3 regions of the Actimicrobium sp. GrIS 1.19 genome follow, and region 1 is predicted to be linked to each of the others. Evidence: predicted binding sites of a transcription regulator. Region 1 holds the regulator's gene; each other region holds the start of a gene.

Region 1 (7,197 bases):
GCGGTCGGGGCGCAGTGCGCGAGCTGTGTGATCTGGTACTGCGTGCGCAAGGCAACTATGAGGCGGCACTGGCGCCGTGGCTGGCATGAATCGGGCGGTCACCGCCAACCGCTTTCGGCTGGCAATCCTGGTCACGCTCAGCCTGGTGCTGGTACTGGGCAGTTACTGGGTTCTTGAAGTGCTGCGCAAGAGCGGCGACGCCGGCGCCACGCGGCCGGTGCGCACCGCACCCGACTACTACGTGCAGAAATTCACCTTCGTCAAAATGGCCAAGGCAAGCAACGCGCGCTACAACATTTCCGGCGACTTGCTGGTCCACAATCCGAAAGACGACTCGTTCGAGGTTACCCGGCCGATTGTCAACAACCTGGTCAGTGGTCGACCGGCGACGGTGATGCACTCCGATCGCGCGCTGGTCAACAGCGGCAGCTCCGAAATCCAGATGATCGGCAATGTCGATGTCAACCGCCCGGCCTCGGGCGCCTCCGAACGCTTTCACATGATCTCGACGTATTTGCTGCTGCTGCCCGACGACGACATCATGAAAACCGACAAACCGGTCGAACTTGCCCTGGGGACTACCGTGCTGCACGGCACTGGCATGGTCGCCAACAACAGCACGCGCCAGCTTGACCTGGCCAGTCGCGTGCATGGCGTCTACGTGCCGGCAGTGGCGAAATAGCCCGTGCGCACCAACCCGATTGCATGACATCACCTGGACATTCCATGAAACTGTTTTCCTTCCTTTTTTTGCTCATGCTCAACGCTGCCCTGATGGCCAGCGTGCATGCTGAGAAAGCTGACTCCACCAAGCCCACGGTCGTCGATGCGAACCAGATGGCCTATGACGACGTCAAGCAGATCAACACCTTTACCGGCGACGTGATCCTGACCCGCGGTACCTTGACGATGAAAGCCGCACGCGTGGTGGTGACGCAGGATGCCGCCGGCTATCAGTTTGCGACGCTGTACGCCGGTCCCGGCGCCCTGGCCAGTTTCCGCCAGAAGCGTGATGGGGGTCCCGACCTGTGGATGGACGGGCAGGCCGAACGCATCGAATACGACGGCAAGACCGAACTGGTGAAACTCTTTTCGAAAGCAAGAATGCGTCGACTCGACGGCAACAAACCCACCGACGAAGTCGAGGGCGAATTCATTTCCTACGATAGCCGCAGCGAATTTTTTGCCGTCAACAACACCCCGGCCGGTGGCGAGAGCAAGCCCGGCGGCGGTCGCATCAAGGCCGTGATCCAGCCGCGCATCACCACGCCGGCTGCGGCCGTCCCGGCAGGTGGCGCCAAATGAGCCAGAGCAATTTGAGCGTGCGCGGCCTGCAAAAAAGCTATGGCGTGCGGCAGGTCGTCAGCGACGTCTCGCTCGATGTCGCCAGTGGCGAGGTGGTCGGCCTGCTCGGCCCGAACGGCGCCGGCAAGACCACGTCGTTCTACATGATCGTCGGGCTGGTGCCGTCGGACGCCGGCGCGATCTGCCTTGATGGCACCGATATCTCACGCCTGCCGATCCATCAGCGCGCCGTGCTGGGACTGTCCTATCTGCCGCAGGAAGCCTCGGTATTTCGCAAGCTGACCGTGGCCGACAACATTCGCGCGGTGCTGGAATTGCAGCGCGATGGCGGCAAGCCCTTGACGCGTGCGGCGATCGACAAGCGACTCGATACCTTGCTGCACGATTTGCAGATCGAAAAGCTGCGCGACAACCAAGCCATGTCGCTGTCCGGTGGCGAACGGCGGCGCGTCGAAATTGCGCGTGCACTCGCTACCAATCCGCGCTTCGTGCTGCTCGATGAACCGTTCGCCGGGGTTGATCCGATCGCCGTCATCGAGATCCAGCGCATCGTGCGCTTCCTGAAAGAGCGTGGCATCGGCGTGCTGATCACCGATCACAATGTGCGCGAGACGCTCGGCATTTGCGACCGCGCGTACATCATCAACCAGGGTGCCGTGCTCGCCAGCGGGCGCCCGGACGACATCATCCAGAATGAGTCGGTCCGGCGCGTCTATCTGGGCGAACACTTCCGCATGTGAAGCCAGTTCCTCCGCGCGCATGAAACAGTCCCTTCAACTCCGCACCTCGCAGCATCTGGCGCTCACGCCGCAGTTGCAGCAGTCGATCCGGCTGCTGCAACTGTCGACGCTCGAACTGCATCAGGAGCTGGAGCAAATGCTCTCGGATAACCCGTTGCTGGAGCGGCTGGATGATCCGCTCGACCACTCGATCCGGCTGCTCGCCGACGGCGCCATCGGCGCCGATGGCATTCGGCAGCAGGGTGCCAGCGAGGACGCCAACGCGCCGCCGCCATCCAGCGACAGTGACGGCAGCGCACCGGACCAGAATGAGTCGGCCGAGTCGGCCGTCAATGGCGAGAGTGACTGGAGTTTTGACGATGTTGCGCGCACCGGCAAGACACCGGACGACGAAGACTCGCGGCCACAGCTGGAAGCGCCGGTCTCGACCTTGCGCGAGCACCTGCTCGAACAAATGCGTGTGACGGTACGCAACCCGCGCGACCGGGCGCTGATCGAGTTGATGATTGATGCGCTCAACGACAACGGTTATCTGGACGATACGCTGGAGGCCATCCACGAACGACTTCCGGCCGAGCTGGAAGTCGAAGCGGAAGAGTTGAGCATTGCCTTGAAACTGCTGCAGAGCTTCGATCCGGCCGGCGTCGGCGCCCGCAATGCGGCCGAATGCCTGGCGCTGCAGATCCGGCGCTTCCCCAGTGTTCCGATGGTCACCCGGCGCATGGCGCTGGGCATCGTCGAACAGCATCTGAACCTGTTCGCCCAGCGCGACTTCGGCAAGCTCAAGAAAATCCTCGACTGCGACGACGAGGACCTGCGCGAGGCGCAATGCGTGATCCGGCAATGCAATCCGCACCCGGGTGCGCTGTTTGGTTCCGGCACCTCCGACTACGTGGTGCCGGATGTGATCGTCAAGCGCCTGCGCGGAAACTGGCAGGTGATGCTCAATCATGATGTGATGCCGCGCCTGCGCGTCAATGCGCTGTACGCCAACATCCTGAAGCAAAACAAGGGCGACGCATCGCTGACTTCGCAGCTGCAGGAAGCCAAGTGGCTGATCAAGAATATGCGTCAGCGATTCGATACGATTTTGCGCGTGGCACAGGCCATCGTCGACCGCCAGCGCAACTTTTTCTCGCACGGCGCCGTCGCCATGCGCCCGCTTGTCTTGCGTGAAATTGCTGATACACTGGGTCTACACGAGAGCACTATTTCCCGTGTGACAACCCAGAAATATATGCTGACCCCGCATGGCATGTTCGAGCTGAAGTACTTTTTTGGCAGCCATGTCGCCACCGAAGCTGGCGGCGAAGCGTCTTCCACGGCGATCCGGGCACTCATCAAACAATTGATAGGAGCTGAAGACCCGAAAATTCCATTCTCTGACAGTAAAATTGCAGACATGTTGGGAGAACAGGGCATGGTCGTCGCCAGACGTACCGTCGCAAAATATCGCGAAGCGCTCAAGATCCCTCCTGTGGCCCTGCGCAAGGCTTTGTAGTTTTCTCCGTAGTTTTGTTTTTCATGTCGTACCTGTCGTTGTGTTCGGACGTGCCAGTCTGACCGCGCACACACCGAACCGCCAGCGGCACTATTCAAAGGAGCGCTGTATGAATCTCACAATCAGTGGACATCACCTCGAAGTGACCCCTGCCATCCGCGAATATGTGCAAACCAAACTTGAGCGTATTCGACGCCATTTCGATCATGTCATTGATATCGCTGTCATCCTGACCGTCGATAAACTTCCTGAAAAAGAAAAGCGGCAAAAAGCAGAGATCAACCTGCACCTGCGTGGCAAAGACCTGCACGTCGAAAGTATTGCGCATGATTTGTATGCGGCCATCGACGCTTTGATCGACAAACTCGATCGGCAAGTTATCAAATACAAAACCAAGTTGCAGGCACATCAGCACGACGCGATCAAGCACATCCCTGACCCGGCTGCGATCCTCGTCTCCACTTCCTGATCAGACTGGTTGCCGGGCAGACCGGCATGACTCCACTGAGGGCGCATTCGATGCGCCCTTTTTGATTTTGACCAGGTGTGCGGCAAGCCCCGCCCTTCAGGTTGAAGTCATAGGCACGGTCGGCGCTGCCGGCCAAGATGTTGACGTGTTCGCTTGTCACGTTGCATTCCGACACGGTAATGTTCGAGTATGCTAATTCAACGCGCTTACAAATACCGCCTACGCACCAACGGTGCGAACACGCGCGCAATGCGCCGCTTCGCCGGCTGTGGGCGCAAGGTGTGGAATTTGGCATTGAACCTGCAGCAGGCGAACTACGCCGCTGGCGGCAAGTACATCAGCTATGCGGCGATGTGCAAACACCTGACCGGCTGGCGCGCAGCGCCGGCTACAGTATGGTTGTCGGACGCGCCGGCGCATACACAACAGCAGGCGCTAAAAGACCTCGATCGTGCGTACCAGAACTTCTTCGCCGGTCGGGCCGACTTCCCGACATTAAAGAAGAAGGGTCGGGCTGACAGCTTCCGTTACCCGGACGCAAAGCAGTTCAAGGTCGATCAGGGCAACGGACGAATCTTCCTGCCCAAGCTTGGCTGGATCCGCTACCGCAACAGCAGGACGCTGCTCGGCACGCCGCGCAACGCCACCGTCAGCGCGGCAGCCGGCGACTGGTTCGTGTCGGTACAGACGCAGTATGAGGTCATAGAGCCGGTGCCGGTGGCAACCGATGCCATCGGCATTGACCTCGGCATTGTGCGTTTCGCCACCCTGTCAGATGGCGCATTCATCGCACCATTGAACAGTTTCAAGAAGCACCAACAGCGCCTGGCGAAATACCAGCGCTGCATGAGCAGAAAAGTGAAATTCAGCAGCAACTGGAGAAAAGCCAAGGCCAAAGTCACGGCAATTCACCGTGACATCGCCAATGAGAGAAATGACTTCCTGCACAAGACGACAACGACTATCAGCAACAACCACGCGTTGGTCGCGGTCGAAGATTTAGAGGTCGTGAACATGACAAGGTCGGCGCAGGGGACTGTTGAAACCCCGGGCAAGAACGTGCGTGCTAAGGCAGGATTGAACCGGTCGATCCACGATCAGGGCTGGGGCGAGTTTAGCCGCCAGCTCGCGTACAAGCTCAACTGGAATGGCGGATTTTTCATGCAGGTGCCCGCCCACCATACCAGCCAGACTTGCCCGTGCTGCGGGCATGTCGACAAAGCCAACCGAAAGACCCAGTCGGCGTTTCTGTGTACCATTTGCCGGTACCAGAACAACGCCGATGTCGTCGGCGCGATCAACGTACTCGATCGCGCCCTAGCGCAACTTTCTAAACCGAGTACTGAAGAAGGGCCGGACACGGCCCGGATCGCCTGTGAAGTGAACGGAGCAATCAGTCCGTCAGCAGCAGGAACCTGCCGAAGCGACGTGCAAGAGGTTCTGCATGCGCAGTAGGAATCCCTTCGTTTTCGCACAAGCGGCAGCCATCAGGCTGAGACGGGGGAGGATGTCAACGGTACACTTGCGGTCTGCCCAACTCGACACATTACCATGACCGAATTCATTCACACCGCACGCAACCACGCCACCGGCATCATCACACTGGATCGCCCGAAGGCCCTCAACTCGTTGTCGCTGGAGATGGTGCGGCGACTGACCGAGCAATTGCTGGCTTGGCGCGACGACGCAGCCGTGGCAGCCGTGGTGATCCGCGGCAGCACCGAAAAGGCGTTCTGCGCGGGCGGCGATATCCGTTTCTTTCATCAGGCCGGCACCGCCACACCGACTGGCGGCAGCGCCCTGCTGGAGGACTTCTTTACGGAAGAATACGCACTCAACCACCTGATCCATAACTTCCCGAAACCCTATGTGGCGATCATGGATGGCATCGTCATGGGCGGCGGCATGGGCGTGGCGCAGGGCGGTGCAGGCAATCGGCTGCGCATCGTCACCGAGCGCACCAAGATGGCCATGCCCGAGGTGAACATCGGCCTGTTTCCGGATGTCGGTGGCAGCCATTTCCTGTCGCGCGCAGCGGGTCAGCTCGGCACCTGGCTCGGCGTCACCGGTGAGATCATCACTGCCGCCGACGCACTGTATGCGGGCCTGGCCGACCTGTTCGTGCCGGCGGCCGAGCTGCCGGCGTTGCAGGCGCTGATCGCCGATTCGACAGATGCTTATCTGCGTACGGCGATCCGGAATTTCGCGGCCCCATTCGCTGCGCAATGCGATCCGTTGAGCGGCGTGCTGGCGCAACATCGCGCTGCGATCGAGCGGCACTTTGCGTTTGATTCGGTGCCGGAAATCGTTGCCTCGCTGGCGCAGGATGGCAGTGACTTTGCCCAACGGTCCGCTGCCGTCATGCAAAAACGCTCGCCGATGATGATGTGTGTGACGCTGAGCCAGTTGCGGCGCGGTGCGTCGCTCAATCTGGCGGATTGCTTGCGCATGGAGCGCACGATGGTGCGACGCGCGTTTGAACACGGCGAGGTATTGGAAGGAGTCAGGGCCGTCGTCATCGACAAGGACAACCAGCCGGCCTGGCAACCGGCCACGCTGGAGGCGGTAACGCCGGCGTTGATCGAACAGTTCTTCGTGCCGGCCTGGCCGGCCCACGCCCACCCGCTGCGCGCGCTGGCCTGAGTCGATTCGGGTCAAATTTCGTCGACCATGAAAATGCGGCGGTGCTCGCGAATCGCGTACCGGTCAGTCATGCCGGCAATGTAGTCGGCCACCTTGCGCAATTGCGCCGCATCGTCGCCGGCCGGGGCCTGATAATCAGGTGAGAGCAAGCGCGGTTCGTCGATAAATGCTCCGAACAATTCCGTGATGATGCGGCGCGCCTTGCTCGTCATCCGATTGACCAGATAGTGCTGATACAGGTTCTTGCGCAGGAATTGTTTGAGCAGTGTCGCCTGTGCCTGCATTGCCGGTGAAAAGGTAATCAACGGCGCCGCGTTGCGCACGTCATCGACGCTGCCGAGGCGGGCTTCGTCGATGCGCGCGCGCGAGGCATCGATCAGATCGACGATCAGCGCGTTGATCATTCGCCGGATGGTTTCGCTGATGGCGCGACGTCCGCTAATACCCGGAAAAATCTGTTCGACTTCGCGCCGGTGCCGCCCATACAGCTCCACCTCATCAAGCTGCGCGACCGTCAGCAAACCCGAGCGCAGGCCATC
Region 2 (7,197 bases), 130 kb from region 1:
GGAATCAGCAGCAGATTCTTGGCATCCGGGCAATATTTGTCGATCGCCGCCATGGCAGCCTGCACGGCCAGCGGTAACATCTCCGGCGCGAGATTGTTAAAGCCGCCCGGAAACAGGTTGGTGTCCACCGGCGCCAGCTTGAAGCCGGCGTTACGCAGATCGACGGAACAATAGAACGGCGGTGTGTGTTCTTGCCATTCAAGCCGAAACCACCGTTCAATGGCGGGAGTCGCGTCGAGGATTTTTTTTTCGAGGTCGAGAAGTGGGCCGTTCAGGGCCGTGACGAGATGCGGAACCATGTAAACCTTTGACAGGACGGTGCGAAATCATGCTCGCACGATGAGGCAGATTCTAACGGTTATCCCCGCAACCGTTTTGCGGCCGGGCTGCGTAATCAGCCGAATTTTTACATTAGGGCAATACGTCATTTTTAAAGATCAGCGCGAAAAAAAAGCGCTTCTGGAAGGAAGCGCCTTGTAGAACCGGCCGCCGGCACAGCACCGGTCAGCCAGAGTTTGACATGGATCAGGAGTGGTAAGCCGATTCGCCGTGGCTGGAAATGTCCAACCCTTCGCGTTCTTCTTCCTCTGCCACACGCATGCCGATGATCAGGTCGACCACCTTGTAAGCAATCAGGGAGACGACGGCCGACCAGACAATCGTGGTCAGTACGGCCTGGCCCTGAATGATGACTTGATCGAGGATCGAGTAATCTGCCGCCATCTTGTTGGCGACATAGTCGTAGATTCCCTGACCGCCCAGCGAAGGAGCTGCAAACACGCCGGTCAGCAAGGCGCCGAGCACCCCGCCGACGCCATGCACGCCGAACACGTCCAGCGAATCATCCGCGCCCAGCAGGCGTTTTAGACCATTGACACCCCACAGGCAGATGAGACCGGCCAACAGGCCGATTGCCAGCGCGCCCATCGGACCGACAAAACCGCAGGCTGGCGTGATGGCGACCAGGCCGGCAACTGCACCGGAAGCGCCACCCAACATGGAAGGCTTGCCCTTGGTGATCCACTCGCCGAACACCCATGAAATGGTTGCCATTGCCGTTGCCAGCAGGGTATTGACGAACGCCAGTGCTGCGACATCACCTGCTTCGAGTGCCGAGCCGGCATTGAAACCAAACCAGCCTACCCACAGCAGCGAAGCGCCAATCATGGTCATCGTCAGCGAATGCGGCGCCATCGATTCCTTGCCATAGCCAACCCGTTTGCCGATGACGTAGGCGCCGACCAGGCCAGCCACGGCGGCATTGATATGCACCACGGTACCGCCAGCGAAGTCGAGTGCGCCTTTTTGCCACAACCATCCGCCTTTTGCTGTTTCGGAGGCCAGTGACGCCGCATCCTTGATGCCATCAGGACCAGGCCAGAACCAGACCATGTGGGCGATCGGCAGATACGAAAAGGTGAACCAGAGCACGATGAACAGCAGCACGGCGGCAAACTTGGCACGTTCTGCGAAGGCGCCGATGATCAGGCCACAGGTGATTGCCGCGAAGGTTGCCTGGAACACCACATAGACGAACTCAGGAATCACGACACCCTTCGAAAAGGTTGCTGCAGTGGCGAAGGTTGCCTTGGCCGGATCGAAAATTCCATTCAGGAACAGGCGATCGAATTTGCCGATGAACGGCGTTCCTTCGGTGAATGCCAGCGAGTAGCCGTAAATGCACCACAACACGATGATCACGGCGAACACCATGAACACCTGCATCAGGATCGACAGCATGTTCTTCGAGCGGACCAGGCCGCCGTAGAACAGGGCCAGGCCCGGGATCGTCATCAGGATCACGAGCGCCGTGGCGGTCATCATCCAGGCAGTGTCACCCTTGTTTGGCACCGGAGCGGCCGCAGCCGCAGGGGCAGCAGCAGGCGCAGGCGCCGGAACCGCGAGGGCGCCGGCAGCTGGTGCAGCCTCAGCTGGTGCCGCGGCAACCGGAGCAGCAACCGGCGCTGCTGCAGGTGCTGCTACAGCCGGCGCATCCGGCTTGGCGACAACCTCGTCAGCTGCCATTGCGGCTGGGGTGATGCCCACCGCGCAAAGCAGTGCGGCCGCTGCGATAAAACTTGCAAAATGTTTTTTCATTAGTGTCCCCTTAGAGCGCTTCTTTGCCGGTTTCGCCGGTACGAATCCGCACCACTTGCTGCAGGTCGTAGACGAAAATCTTGCCGTCACCGATTTTTCCGGTGCGGGCTGCGGTTTCAATGGCTTCGATAGCCTGGTCGACGATGGCGTCGTCAACCGCTGCTTCGATCTTTGTTTTTGGCAGGAAATCGACCACGTACTCGGCGCCGCGATACAGCTCGGTATGGCCTTTCTGACGGCCGAAACCCTTGACCTCGGTGACGGTGATGCCCTGCACCCCGATCGCCGACAAGGCCTCACGGACCTCGTCGAGCTTGAAGGGTTTGATGATGGCGGTGATCAGTTTCATGACTGGCCTCGATTAGAAAGTCTTGCTGATGGAGACGACGAGAGTTGCCTTGCCCAGGTTTTTGCCCTTGCCGACGTAGGCATCGCTGTTGGTGCCAATGGCTGCGATGCTGCCGCTGGCGAAGCCAAGGTCCTTGGTTGCGCCAATTTTCCAGTCGGTGTAGCTGAAGTCGGTGTTGTGCGCGACTTTTTGATGGCCAACATGCAGGTTCAGCTGGGTGCCTTCGGCGATGTCGATATTTGCGCCAAGATCAAGGTAACTGCTGTTCTTGCTGTCAACGAAGCCGAACAGATTGGTGACAGACTGCGAATACTTGGCATACATCGGGCCGGTGCCGACCTGAACATACAGTTCGGTGGTCTCGGCACGCGGGTGCAGGTCATTGGAAGGGTACTGATAGGTCAGGATACCGAAGTCGTACGACACGTCAGGGACGATTTCGCCGCGTTTGCCAGCATAGATGTCGACTTCGACGTCACCGCCGCCGCCCGCATCCTTGGTCCACTTGATTGTGGACAGCCACGTACCAACATACAGACCGGTAGGGTTGTTGACGTAATCGGCGCCGCCCGACAGGGCCGGCATTTTGCGGCTCTGCGAAATGCCGCGGAAGCGGTAATCCGAGGACAGGGCGGCATTGAAACTCAATTCATTGTCGGGTTTGGCGTCTTCCGCGTGGGCAAGCGTACCTACAAAGGCTGCTGCGACGGCACAGGCCAGGATCAGTCTTTTCATTGTGTTTCCCTGTAGAGTTGTTGGATAAAAAATTACGACAGAACCGCGGGTTTCGATCTACATTAGCAGGACTCGTGCCACCAGAATTTGCGGGAAAACATTGCTTTGTGCGTAACATTGGACCGACCCCCTTGCTACAGCAGTATGACAAGCGGGCGTGCAGCACCAATATAATGCGGTCCATCGCCGGACGCACTGATTTGGTGCCAATTTCATTAAAAAGGAAACACCATGGACAAGACCAATTTCTTTACCGACATGCAGAACAAGATCAGCCAGGCAATTGAGAATTCGCCGGCCAAAGATATCGAGAAGAACGTCAAGGCAATGATGGCGCAAGGCTTTACCAAGCTTGATCTGGTCACGCGTGATGAATTTGACATCCAGGCGCAGGTGCTGGAGAAGACCCGGGCCCGGCTTGAAGCGCTTGAGGCGCAGGTCGCGGCCCTGGAGGCGCAGTTGAACAAGCCCTAGCGCGCTGCGTTAGCGCAAAGCCGGACATTTCGCATGGCGATCGGGGAATCCGGTCGGGTGCTGTTCCATATCAAGAAGGTCGCTGGTGCTTTGCCGCAAACTTTCCGAAATTCATACGCATCAGGAAAGTCATCATGTGGCAATTTGAACCTTCATGACGCTGGCCGTCCTGAAAAGTCGCGCTCTAGCCGGAATGCAGGCGCCTGAAGTCACCGTCGAGGTGCATTTGGCCAATGGCCTCCCCAATTTCACGATCGTCGGCTTGCCGGAAACTGAAGTCAAGGAGTCCAAGGACCGCGTCCGCGCGGCGCTGCAAAACGCCCGTTTTGAATTTCCTGCGCGCCGCATCACCGTCAATCTGGCCCCCGCCGACCTGCCCAAGGAGTCGGGACGATTCGATCTGCCGATCGCACTTGGAATTCTTGCTGCTTCAGAACAGATGCCGGCGGGTGAGCTCGACAAGTACGAATTTGCCGGGGAGCTGTCCTTGTCGGGCGAGCTTCGGCCAATTCGGGGCGCGCTTGCGATGACCTTTGCCATGCACAGCGACGGTGATTTGTCGGGTCGGCAGCGCGGCTTCATTCTGCCTCGGGCCAATGCCGACGAGGCGGCCCTGGTGAAGGACGCTGCGATTTTTCCGGCGGATTCGCTGTTGCAGGTATGTGCCCACTTCGCTGCGGTGACCGGTGAGGCCAGGATTGGCCGCCATCGTTGCGTCGCCGAGCCGGCGCGGCCCGACCATCCCGATTTCGCCGATGTAAAGGGGCAGCTGCAGGTCAAGCGGGCGCTTGAGGTCGCGGCAGCTGGCGCTCATAGCGTCCTGATGGCGGGACCGCCGGGTACCGGGAAATCCATGCTGGCGGCGCGTTTCGCCGGCATTTTGCCGCCAATGACCGACCAAGAGGCACTGGAGTCGGCGGCGGTACAGTCGCTGTCGTCGGGCTTCTCGATCGCGCGCTGGAAAGTGCGGCCCTACCGCGCGCCACACCACACGGCATCGGGCGTGGCACTGGTTGGCGGCGGTAATACACCGCGGCCTGGCGAGATTTCACTGGCACATCGCGGCGTGCTGTTTCTTGACGAACTGCCGGAATTCGAGCGGAAGGTACTCGAGGTATTGCGCGAGCCGCTGGAGTCCGGGCGCATCACCATCTCGCGCGCGGCGCGGCAAGCCGATTTTCCGGCACGGTTCCAGTTGATCGCCGCCATGAATCCCTGCCCGTGCGGGTATCTGGGTCACCCCGCCAATAAATGCCGTTGCACGCCCGAACAGGTTGCGCGCTACCAAAATCGGATTTCGGGGCCATTGCTTGACCGGATCGACATGCAGATCCAGGTTCCGGCGTTGCCGCACAGTGACTTGCTCAAACCGGCAGAAGGCGAACCATCCGCCGCGATTGCGCAGCGTGTTGGCCGAGCCTTTGATGTCGGGCAGGCACGCGCCGGGAAGGCTAACAATTTCCTGACCACCCAGGAAATTGACGTGCATTGCCAGCCCGATAGCGCGGCAGAACAGCTGTTGCAATCGGCAATGCAGCGATTGAACTGGTCCGCCAGGTCGTATCATCGGGTTCTCAAGGTTGCCCGCACGATTGCCGATCTGGCAGGGGTTGAGCAAATTTCGTTGCCGCATGTGGCCGAGGCAATCCAATATCGTCGCGGACTGCGCGAGCAGTAGCCGATCTGGCGAGGATGCGCCGAAAGTTTGCTATCGTTCTGCGTCGTACGCACGGCGATCAAGCATCCGTGTGCCGTCAATTCCTGGAATCGGATCAAACATGTCGTTGGCAATCGCTCTTCGGTACCTTGTTTTGCGCAGCATGGCATGCTGATCGGCGTCGCCTGCGCGTTGGGCGCGGGCCTGATGTGGGGGCTGGTTTTTATTGCGCCAGTGTTGCTGCCCGAGTATCCGGGCCTGGTCCTGTCGTTTGGACGCTACATCGCATTTGGCGTGATTGCCCTTGTCCCCGCCGTCCTCGACCGCCGTCGCATCGTTTTATTGTCCGCGCGCGACTGGCGGATGGCGTTTGCCCTGGCGCTGGTGGGCAATCTGCTTTACTACGCGGCGCTGGCCAGCGCGATCCAGTTCGCCGGCGCGCCGTTGCCCGCGATGCTTATTGGAACATTGCCGATCGTTATCGCTGTAGCCAGCAATTGGCGCGCACCGGATGCCATTCACTGGGGCCGGCTGCTGCCATCGTTGCTGATCATTTCGGCCGGGCTCCTGTTGGTCAATCACAGTGAAATCAAGACGCTGGATGGGCAGCGATCGACCTCCGACCATTTGCTCGGTTGTCTGCTGGCGGTCGTTGCGGTGGCCGCCTGGACCTGGTACCCGATCAACAATGCCCGTCATCTGCGCAGCAACGCGAGCCTGAGCTCGTCGACGTGGGCCACGGCGCAAGGTCTGGCGACATTGCCGATGGCATTGCTGGGCGCGACAGCGTATGGCGCGTATGGGCACTTCACGCCGGGCGGCTTTGACTTTCCGCTGGGTCCGAGACCGGTCGATTTTGTCGCCTTGATGCTGTTGCTCGGGTTGTGCGCGTCCTGGCTGGGAACGCTGCTGTGGAACCGCGCCAGCCAGCAGTTGCCTACTGCGCTGAGCGGACAGCTGATTGTTTTCGAGACATTGTCGGCATTGCTGTACGCATTCGTGCTCCGTGGCAGCGCGCCCGACTGGCAGGGATCGATCGGTATTGCCCTGCTTTGCGTTGGCGTAATGTGGGGCATGCGGACCTTTCATCGTGCCGGATGAAGCCGGTGAATGCCGCGCCCTGTTACCATTCGGGCCATGAAGAATTTACTATTTCAAGCAGCCAGGACACTTCGGATCGCGGTCCTGATGGCAGCCTTCGCAGCATGCACGCCGGCGCATGACTGGCGCGAGGTGCAGGGCAGCGCAGCGCCATTTTCAGTGCTGCTCCCTGCCAAGCCAACGATCTTGTCACGCAAGATTGATCTGGACGGCACGCCGGTCACGATGACCATGACGGCGGCGGAAGTCGGTGGCGTCACCTATGCGGTGGGTACGGTCGATTTGCCTGATGCCGCCAGCGCCAGACGTGCGATGACTGCCATGCGCACCGCAATGGTCAGGAATATTCAAGGTACTGTGGTGAAAGAAACCGCCGCCGAGAGCAGCATCGAACTTGAAGCCAGCGGAACGCCCACCGGAGGCCAGCCGAAATTGTTGATCGCACGTTTCGTTGCAAGTAACCAGCATGCGTATCAGGTCATCGTCGCAGGGGCGGCGAGCGCCATCGCACGGGAGCAGGTCGATACCTTCATGTCCTCCTTCAAAACACGCTAGCAGCATCTGCATGCTGGCGCGAATGTGCTGAAGGCGACCATCTCGTGCTATGTTCCGGGCATCCGAATCACCGAATGGAGAACGCAGATGTTAGTCACTTTCAAATCGAAGGCCGCCGCTGAAGTCACGATGTACCAGGAACACGCCAAGCGCTTGCTCGATCTGCTGCACAAGGACGTAACGCGTGGTGTCATTACCGCGGCCGAGACCGGCGCGGCGCTGGCGATCC
Region 3 (7,197 bases), on a different contig from region 1:
ATGGCGTTGTCAACAGTGGGGGTCATCATCGGCTCCTCATGCCCTTATCTTGAACGACGCCGCGTAGGCCTTCGGATTCTTGCCATCCCAGGTGGTGCCGTCCATCAGCTTCGACGAGCGCATCACGTCTTTTGGCACGCTGACTTTTGCCATCGCGGCGGCATCCTTGTAGACGGCAATCTGGTTGATCGAGGTCGCCACCGCCAGATAGTCGGGATCGCCCTTGAGCAAGCCCCAGCGCTTGTGCTGCGTCAGGAACCACATGCCATCCGACAGATACGGAAAATTCACCGCGCCATCGTTGAAGAACTTCATGTAGTTCGGATCGTCCCACGACTTGCCCAGGCCATTCTGATAGCGACCGAGAATGCGCTGGTTAATCACGTCCACCGAGGTGTTGACATACGACTTGTCGGCAATGGTTTCGGCCATCTTGTTCTTGTTCGACAGCGAGGCATCGATCCAGCGGCTGGCGTCGAGAATGGCGGCGGTCAGGGCACGCGCGGTATTCGGATACTTCTGGACCCACTCGGCCGAGGTGCCGAGCACTTTTTCCGGGTGGTCCTTCCAGATGTCCTGCGTGGTGGCCGCGGTGATACCGACACCGTCGACAATGGCACGATGGCCCCACGGTTCGCCCACGCAGAAACCATCCATCGCCCCGACCCGCATGTTGGCCACCATCTGCGGTGGCGGTACGGTGATGACCTTGGCGTCCTTCATCGGATCGACGCCGTGCGCGGCCAGCCAGTAATACAGCCACATCGCATGGGTGCCGGTCGGGAAGGTTTGAGCGAAGGTGTATTCGCGCTTGTCGGTCTGCATCAGCTTGGCCAGCGACGTGCCATCGACTGCGCCAGCGTTGGCGAGTTTTTTCGATAGCGTGATCGCCTGGCCGTTATTGTTCAGTGTCATCAGCACTGCCATGTCTTTTTTTGGACCGGCAACGCCGAGGTGCACCCCATAGATCAGGCCGTACAGCACATGGGCGGCGTCGAGTTCACCGTTGACCAGCTTGTCGCGCACGCTGGCCCAGGAAGATTCCTTGCTCGGCACGATCTTGATGCCGTACTTCTTGTCGAATCCGAGCACCGAGGCCATCACCACCGACGCGCAGTCCGTCAGCGGGATGAAGCCGACCTTGACTTCTTCCTTCTCGGGCTTGTCGGAGCCGGCGGCCCAGACTCCACGGGTGGCCAATGCGCCCAGGGCGCCGGCAGCAACGCCAGCGGTCAAGACGCGGCGGCGGGTGGGGTTGATGGTCGGAACGGTATCGGTCATGGCATCCTCGGAAAAGACAAAAAAATGGCGTCCGGCCGCTGCATGCGCTTGCGCGAAGGGTCGGACGCCTGAAGTACCGCTCGGGCCACTGCCAGCCTGAACAGGAGACGAAGTAAGCATTGCAAGCGCTGTGCCAGCAGATCGTCCCGGAATCGGAGTGAAAAACGCGCCGGCAGCGCTCATGTTCGCGCCAGCGTTGTGCGGCGCACCAGATCGGTGCCGCGGCCGGCGGCCGGAGTTTTGCCATTACAATGGCGCTTCCCCACTCCACCCTGCCCACCTCCATGATTGTTCTCGGCGTTGAATCCTCCTGCGATGAAACCGGACTCGCGCTGTATGACACCGATGGCGGCCTGCTGTCGCACGCGCTCTACTCGCAGGTCGCGATGCACGAACAATATGGCGGCGTGGTGCCGGAACTGGCCTCGCGCGATCACATCCGGCGCGCCATTCCGCTGCTGGAGCAGGTGCTCGATGCGGCTGGATTGCAGCGCACCCAGATCGGTGCGATCGCTTACACCCAGGGACCGGGGCTGGCCGGCGCGCTGCTGGTGGGCGCCTCGGTAGCGTGCGCGCTCGGACTGGCGCTGGACATTCCGGTCCTCGGCATTCATCACCTGGAAGGACATCTGCTGTCGCCGCTGTTGGCGAGCAATCCGCCGGAGTTTCCGTTCGTCGCGCTGCTGGTCTCGGGCGGGCATACGCAGTTGATGCGGGTCGATGGCGTTGGGCGCTACACGCTGCTTGGCGAAACGCTGGATGACGCCGCCGGCGAAGCCTTCGACAAATCGGCCAAGCTGCTCGGGCTCGGTTACCCGGGCGGCCCGGCCATTTCACGCATGGCTGAATTCGGCGATCCGCTGGCCTACAAGCTGCCGCGGCCGATGCTGCATACGAAGGACTTTAACTTCAGTTTTTCCGGTTTGAAAACGGCCGTCCTGACGGTCGTCAAGAATCACCCCGGCGCGGTCTGCGATCAGGATCGCGCCAACATCGCGCGCGGTTTCGTCGATGCGATCGTCGAGGTGCTGGTGGCGAAGTCGGTCAACGCGCTACGGCATACCGGCCTGAAGCGGCTGGTGATTGCCGGCGGCGTCGGCGCCAATACGCAGTTGCGCGCCGCGCTGAACGCGGCGGCCGCGCGCAAGCATTTCAAGGTGTACTACCCGGAGCTGGAATTTTGCACCGACAACGGCGCGATGATCGCCTTTGCCGGCGGCTTGCGGCTCAAGCATGACCCGACCCAGGCCAGCCGCAATTATGCCTTCACGGTGCGCCCGCGCTGGCCGCTGGCCGAATTGACGGCCGCCTGATGGCCGGGCCGACGACGCTGGAACTGATCGGCACGGCGCTGTTTGGCGTGGCGGTGCTGCACACCTTCTGCACCAAGTTCTTTGATCACCTGTCGCACAGCCATCCGCGCCATGCCGGCATCTGGCATCTGCTGGGCGAAGTGGAGGTGGTGTTCGGACTGTGGGCGCTGGTGCTGACGCTCTGCATCGTCGCGCTCTCCGGAACGCAGCCGGCCATCGACTATCTCGAGCAGCAGAACTTTACCGAACCGCTGTTCGTCTTCGCGATCCTGGTCATCGCCGGCACCCGCCCGATCCTGACGCTGGCACAGGGCAGCGTCGAAACCCTGACGCGCTGGCTGCCGCTGCCACCGGCCTTCGCGCAGTATGTGCTGACACTCACGCTGATCCCGCTGCTGGGTTCACTGATCACCGAACCGGCCGCGATGACGCTGGCGGCGCTGATGCTGCGCGATCGTTACTACGTGCGCGGATTGTCGAACCGGTTCAAATACACGACGCTGGCGGTGCTGCTGGTGAATGTCTCGATCGGCGGCGTGCTCACACCGTATGCGGCGCCACCGGTGCTGATGGTGGCTTCGGCGTGGGGCTGGGATATCGGTTTCATGAGCAGCGTGTTCGGCTGGAAGGCGGCGCTGGCGGTGCTGATCAATGGACTGGGCGTGGCGCTGCTGTGCCGCAAGGAGCTGGCCGGACTGAGCAATCCGATGCCCCCCAGCGACAGGCCGCCGATGCCACTGCCGGTGATCCTGATCCATCTGCTGTTTCTGGCCGGGACGGTCCTGACCAGCCATCATCCGGTCGCGTTTCTCGGCCTGTTCCTGTTTTTCCTGGGTTACACCGAAGCCTACCAGCGCCATCAGGACCCGTTGATGCTGCGCGAAGGCTTGCTGGTCGGATTTTTTCTGGCCGGACTGGTGGTGCTGGGCAAGCAGCAAACCTGGTGGCTGCAACCGCTGCTGGCCGGGCTGGATTCGACCGTGCTGTTCTTTGGCGCGGTCGGTTTGACGGCGATTACCGACAATGCCGCGTTGACCTATCTCGGTTCGCTGGTGAGCGGCATGACCGATTCGGCCAAATATGCCCTGGTGGCCGGCGCCATCACTGGCGGTGGCCTGACCGTGATTGCCAATGCGCCGAATCCGGCCGGCTTCGCGATTTTGCATGACAGCTTTGATGAAGGTTCGATCAGTGCCTTGCAATTGTTCGTGGCAGCGCTATTGCCGACTGCGGTGGCGGCCGGGTGCTTTTTGCTGCTGTAAAAGAAATGGCAAGCGTCGTCCAAACCGGGCGAAAATGCTTCAGCCGCATGCAGCCAAACAGGCCCAACGCAGCCAGCAGCATCGCATAGGTGGCTGGTTCGGGCACCACGCTCACGCTCCAGGTACCCGGAGCGTTGGCGAGCGTTCCCGAAAAATACTGGAACCCCTCGTATCCCTCGCTGACGCCGTCAAGGTCGGCTCCGGTCATGAATACCCGCGAGAACAATCGCCCGGTGGGCGCCCGGTACGAATAATCAATGCCAAGGTTCCACTGCAGCGGGATGCCGGCGGCATCGACCGCGCCAATATTGAAGGTGCCGATATTGTCCGGATGACAGGGCGTGCCCGGGCCGCAGTTGGGATCGAAGGGCGCAGGATTGTAGAACTCCAGCCAGGAATACTGCAGCGTGGTGGCGCCGAAGCCATCGTTGCCGGTGATCGAAAAATCGACACCCTGCGGAATGCCGTTGCCCGCCGAGAGCAATGTCGGTGAATAGATCACGGCAGACACCGAGCCGTCATTGACGAGCGTGCCCGACGGATTGGTCGGATTGACCTCCAGCGGTGAGATCGACGTCACGGGAAAGATGCGGCCGGTGTACTCGTACTTGTAGGAGGCCGCGGCAAGCTGCGGCGCTATTGCCAGCGTTGCCGCAGGGGCAAGCAGGCAGCGCTTCGCGATGGATGCGCCATTCCGTTTCATGAGGACTCCTGGGTCGGGTGCTGGTTAACGGGGGCGAACGGGGGCGCTGCCTGCGTCGCGGAAAGATTTGCCGCTGACGCGCAGACAGCGTACGCCGCCACTGCGACCGCTGTCTGCGGTGGCGACCGCATAGCCGCGTTGAATCTTGCCCTCGACTGGAAGCGCACTGCGCCCGCAATCACACCTTGCGCTTGCCCAGCCTGCCTTCCTTGCCATTCATCAGATTGGCGATATTGGCGCGATGCCGGTAGATCAGCAACGCGCTCATCACCAGCACCGCCAGCAGCATCGCATCAACCCCGAACAACAGGCCGTAATAAAACGGTGCGAACACCGCAGCCACCAGCGCCGCCAGCGATGAATAGCGAAATGCAAACGCAATCGCCAGCCAGGTCACCAGCGTGCCAACACCGAGCCACAGGTTAATGCCGAGCAGCACGCCCAGTGCCGTGGCGACGCCCTTGCCGCCGACGAAGCGAAAGAACACCGGCCACAGATGGCCGAGGAACACGGCGATGGCGACCAGTGCAATGCCACTGTCCTCGCCCCCGTATTGCGGGCCAAAACGCAGCGCCAGCCAGACCGCCAGCCAGCCCTTGAAGCCGTCGCCGATGAGCGTCAGTACCGCTGCCGCCTTGTTGCCGCTGCGCAGGACATTGGTCGCGCCCGGATTTTTCGAGCCGTAGGTGCGCGGGTCGGACAGCCCGAACAGGCGGCTGACGACGACGGCAAACGAGATCGAGCCAATCAGATAGGCAGCGAGAACAAACAGCAGCGTGGACATGACGTACTCCGTGAATGATTTTTGATTTTATGTTGGTGATCCTGCCGGGTGGCCAGGCCCGATCTATTCTTCCAACGCACACTGCACCGGTTGCGCCGCTACCAGCGCCGTTAATACCGCTGGCGCAATGCCGATCAGATAGCCGCGCCGCCCGCCGTTGATATAGATTTTTTCGAGCGCAAGAATACCCTGTTCGACATAGACCGGCAGCGCTTTTTTTGTGGCGAACGGCGAGGTGCCGCCCACCATGTAGCCGGAATGCCGTTGCGCCACCTCGGGCTTGCAGGGCTCGACCGCCTTGCAGCCGATCTGGCGCGCGAGATTCTTGGTCGATACCTTGCGGTCGCCATGCATCAGCACAATCAGCGGTTTGGCGGCGTCGTCCTGCATCACCAGCGTCTTGACCACCGCGTGTTCGTCCACGCCAAGTTCGCGCGCGGATACCGCGGTGCCGCCGTGCTCTTCATACGCATAAGGATGCTCGGTAAACGCGACGCCTTGCTTGCGTAAAAATTGGGTGGCGGGTGTCTCGGAGATGTGATCTTTTTTTGCCATGCGTGCTACGCTGTGAGAACGATCAGGAGGCCAATTATGCAGCATGAAATTCGCTTCGCAACTTTCAATGTATTGAATCTGGCCTTACCCGGCACGCGTTTTTATGAAAACCAGGAGCCGTACTCGATCGAGCAGTACGACCAAAAAATCAGCTGGCTGGCACAACAGCTTGATCGGCTCGATGCCGATGTCATTGGTTTCCAGGAAATTTTTTCGCAGGACGCACTGAAGGACGTGCTCTCGCGCACCGTCAATTACCGCGATGCGCATCATATCGGCAGCGATCCGCAACCGTCTGATGGCCAGCTCAGCCCGAGCGTGGCGCTGGTGTCGCGCCTGCCGATGATGGCCGCGCCCATCCTGCATGTCGACTTGCCGCGCGAGCTGGCGGTCAATCTGCCCGGCGTCACCGACCCGATGACGCGCTTTACCCGGCCGATCCTGCAGGCCGAACTGAAACTGCCTGGGCACGGCAGCATGCATGCCTTCGTCACCCACATGAAATCGAAGCGCCCCGACTGGCGCCACAGTGAACTGGAAGACGATCCCTTCCATCTTGGCATTGCGTCATTGCGCTCGCTGATCCGGCGCGGCGCCGACGCGCTCGGCCTGCGCTATCTGCTGACCGACCTGCAACTGGGACAGCGTGCGCCGCTGGTGGTCCTGGGTGACTTCAACGATGTCGCCTCGTCAGTATCGACGCAGATGGTGATGGGCACCGGCCGGCGCGGCAAGAGCGCCTTCTATGAACGCCTGTTCGACAGTTACCGGGTGCAGACGGGCAATGCACGGGAACGCGACGACGGCTTCACGCACATGCACGACGGCGCCACGGAAACCATTGATCATGTACTGGTATCGGAAGAATTTTGTGCCGGCTCGCGCTATGCGATCGGCGAAGTGCTGGAGGTGCGCTACCTGAACGACCACGTCGGTCTGCAGCTGTCAGCCGCGTCGGATCATGGCCAGGTACTGGTGCGGGTGCGTCTGTTCGGCGAAATGGCCCGGGCTGCTGTCGGCAAACTGCGCGCCGAATAAGAACGCCTGACATAACCGGTCTGGCACGGCGTCGCGCCGCAGCCAGTACACCTGCACGACAAGCCGCTGCAACGCAGCAAGGCACGTTTTGTCAGGCGTTTAAAAGGTGGTGGTGCGCGCAGTGCCTGGCGGGTTGCAGTAACTTATTTCGGCTGCCCGGCGGCGTCCGCCTCGTCGCCATCCGGTGTTTCTGTCTCTTCGGCCTCATCGCCGTCTTCAACGGCCTTGGACGGTTCGCCTTCAACGCCCTCGCCTGGCTCG

Evidence for each region. The regulator sigma-54, encoded in region 1, starts transcription at its own class of promoters, with help from an activator protein. The targets are predictions, from matches to a motif close to TGGCANGNAANCTGCTTT.
Region 2: a site for sigma-54 is predicted at 3,244-3,261, ahead of RCH09_RS04785 (TorF family putative porin). Genes of this name have one in related genera too.
Region 3: a site for sigma-54 is predicted at 1,400-1,417, ahead of RCH09_RS14805 (CmpA/NrtA family ABC transporter substrate-binding protein). Genes of this name have one in related genera too.

The regions. Positions count from the first base shown of each region.
Region 1 is NZ_JAXCHT010000004.1:201,893-209,089, reverse strand. Features, by position in the region: gene RCH09_RS05485 (KdsC family phosphatase) at 1-89, shown strand, start outside; gene lptC (LPS export ABC transporter periplasmic protein LptC) at 86-682, shown strand; gene lptA (lipopolysaccharide transport periplasmic protein LptA) at 727-1,305, shown strand; gene lptB (LPS export ABC transporter ATP-binding protein) at 1,302-2,045, shown strand; gene RCH09_RS05465 (RNA polymerase factor sigma-54) at 2,065-3,546, shown strand; gene hpf (ribosome hibernation-promoting factor, HPF/YfiA family) at 3,656-4,015, shown strand; gene RCH09_RS05455 (RNA-guided endonuclease InsQ/TnpB family protein) at 4,265-5,470, shown strand; gene RCH09_RS05450 (enoyl-CoA hydratase/isomerase family protein) at 5,567-6,658, shown strand; gene RCH09_RS05445 (deoxyguanosinetriphosphate triphosphohydrolase) at 6,670-7,197, opposite strand, start outside.
Region 2 is NZ_JAXCHT010000004.1:71,697-78,893, forward strand. Features, by position in the region: gene gshA (glutamate--cysteine ligase) at 1-299, opposite strand, end outside; gene RCH09_RS04775 (ammonium transporter) at 526-2,097, opposite strand; gene RCH09_RS04780 (P-II family nitrogen regulator) at 2,108-2,446, opposite strand; gene RCH09_RS04785 (TorF family putative porin) at 2,459-3,181, opposite strand; gene RCH09_RS04790 (accessory factor UbiK family protein) at 3,413-3,655, shown strand; gene RCH09_RS04795 (YifB family Mg chelatase-like AAA ATPase) at 3,810-5,333, shown strand; gene RCH09_RS04800 (DMT family transporter) at 5,481-6,413, shown strand; gene RCH09_RS04805 (hypothetical protein) at 6,501-6,968, shown strand; gene RCH09_RS04810 (DUF1840 domain-containing protein) at 7,056-7,197, shown strand, end outside.
Region 3 is NZ_JAXCHT010000021.1:71,996-79,192, reverse strand. Features, by position in the region: gene ntrB (nitrate ABC transporter permease) at 1-26, opposite strand, end outside; gene RCH09_RS14805 (CmpA/NrtA family ABC transporter substrate-binding protein) at 37-1,281, opposite strand; gene tsaD (tRNA (adenosine(37)-N6)-threonylcarbamoyltransferase complex transferase subunit TsaD) at 1,566-2,594, shown strand; gene RCH09_RS14795 (putative Na+/H+ antiporter) at 2,594-3,856, shown strand; gene RCH09_RS14790 (PEP-CTERM sorting domain-containing protein) at 3,783-4,559, opposite strand; gene plsY (glycerol-3-phosphate 1-O-acyltransferase PlsY) at 4,738-5,343, opposite strand; gene ybaK (Cys-tRNA(Pro) deacylase) at 5,407-5,898, opposite strand; gene RCH09_RS14775 (endonuclease/exonuclease/phosphatase family protein) at 5,935-6,936, shown strand; gene RCH09_RS14770 (hypothetical protein) at 7,080-7,197, opposite strand, start outside.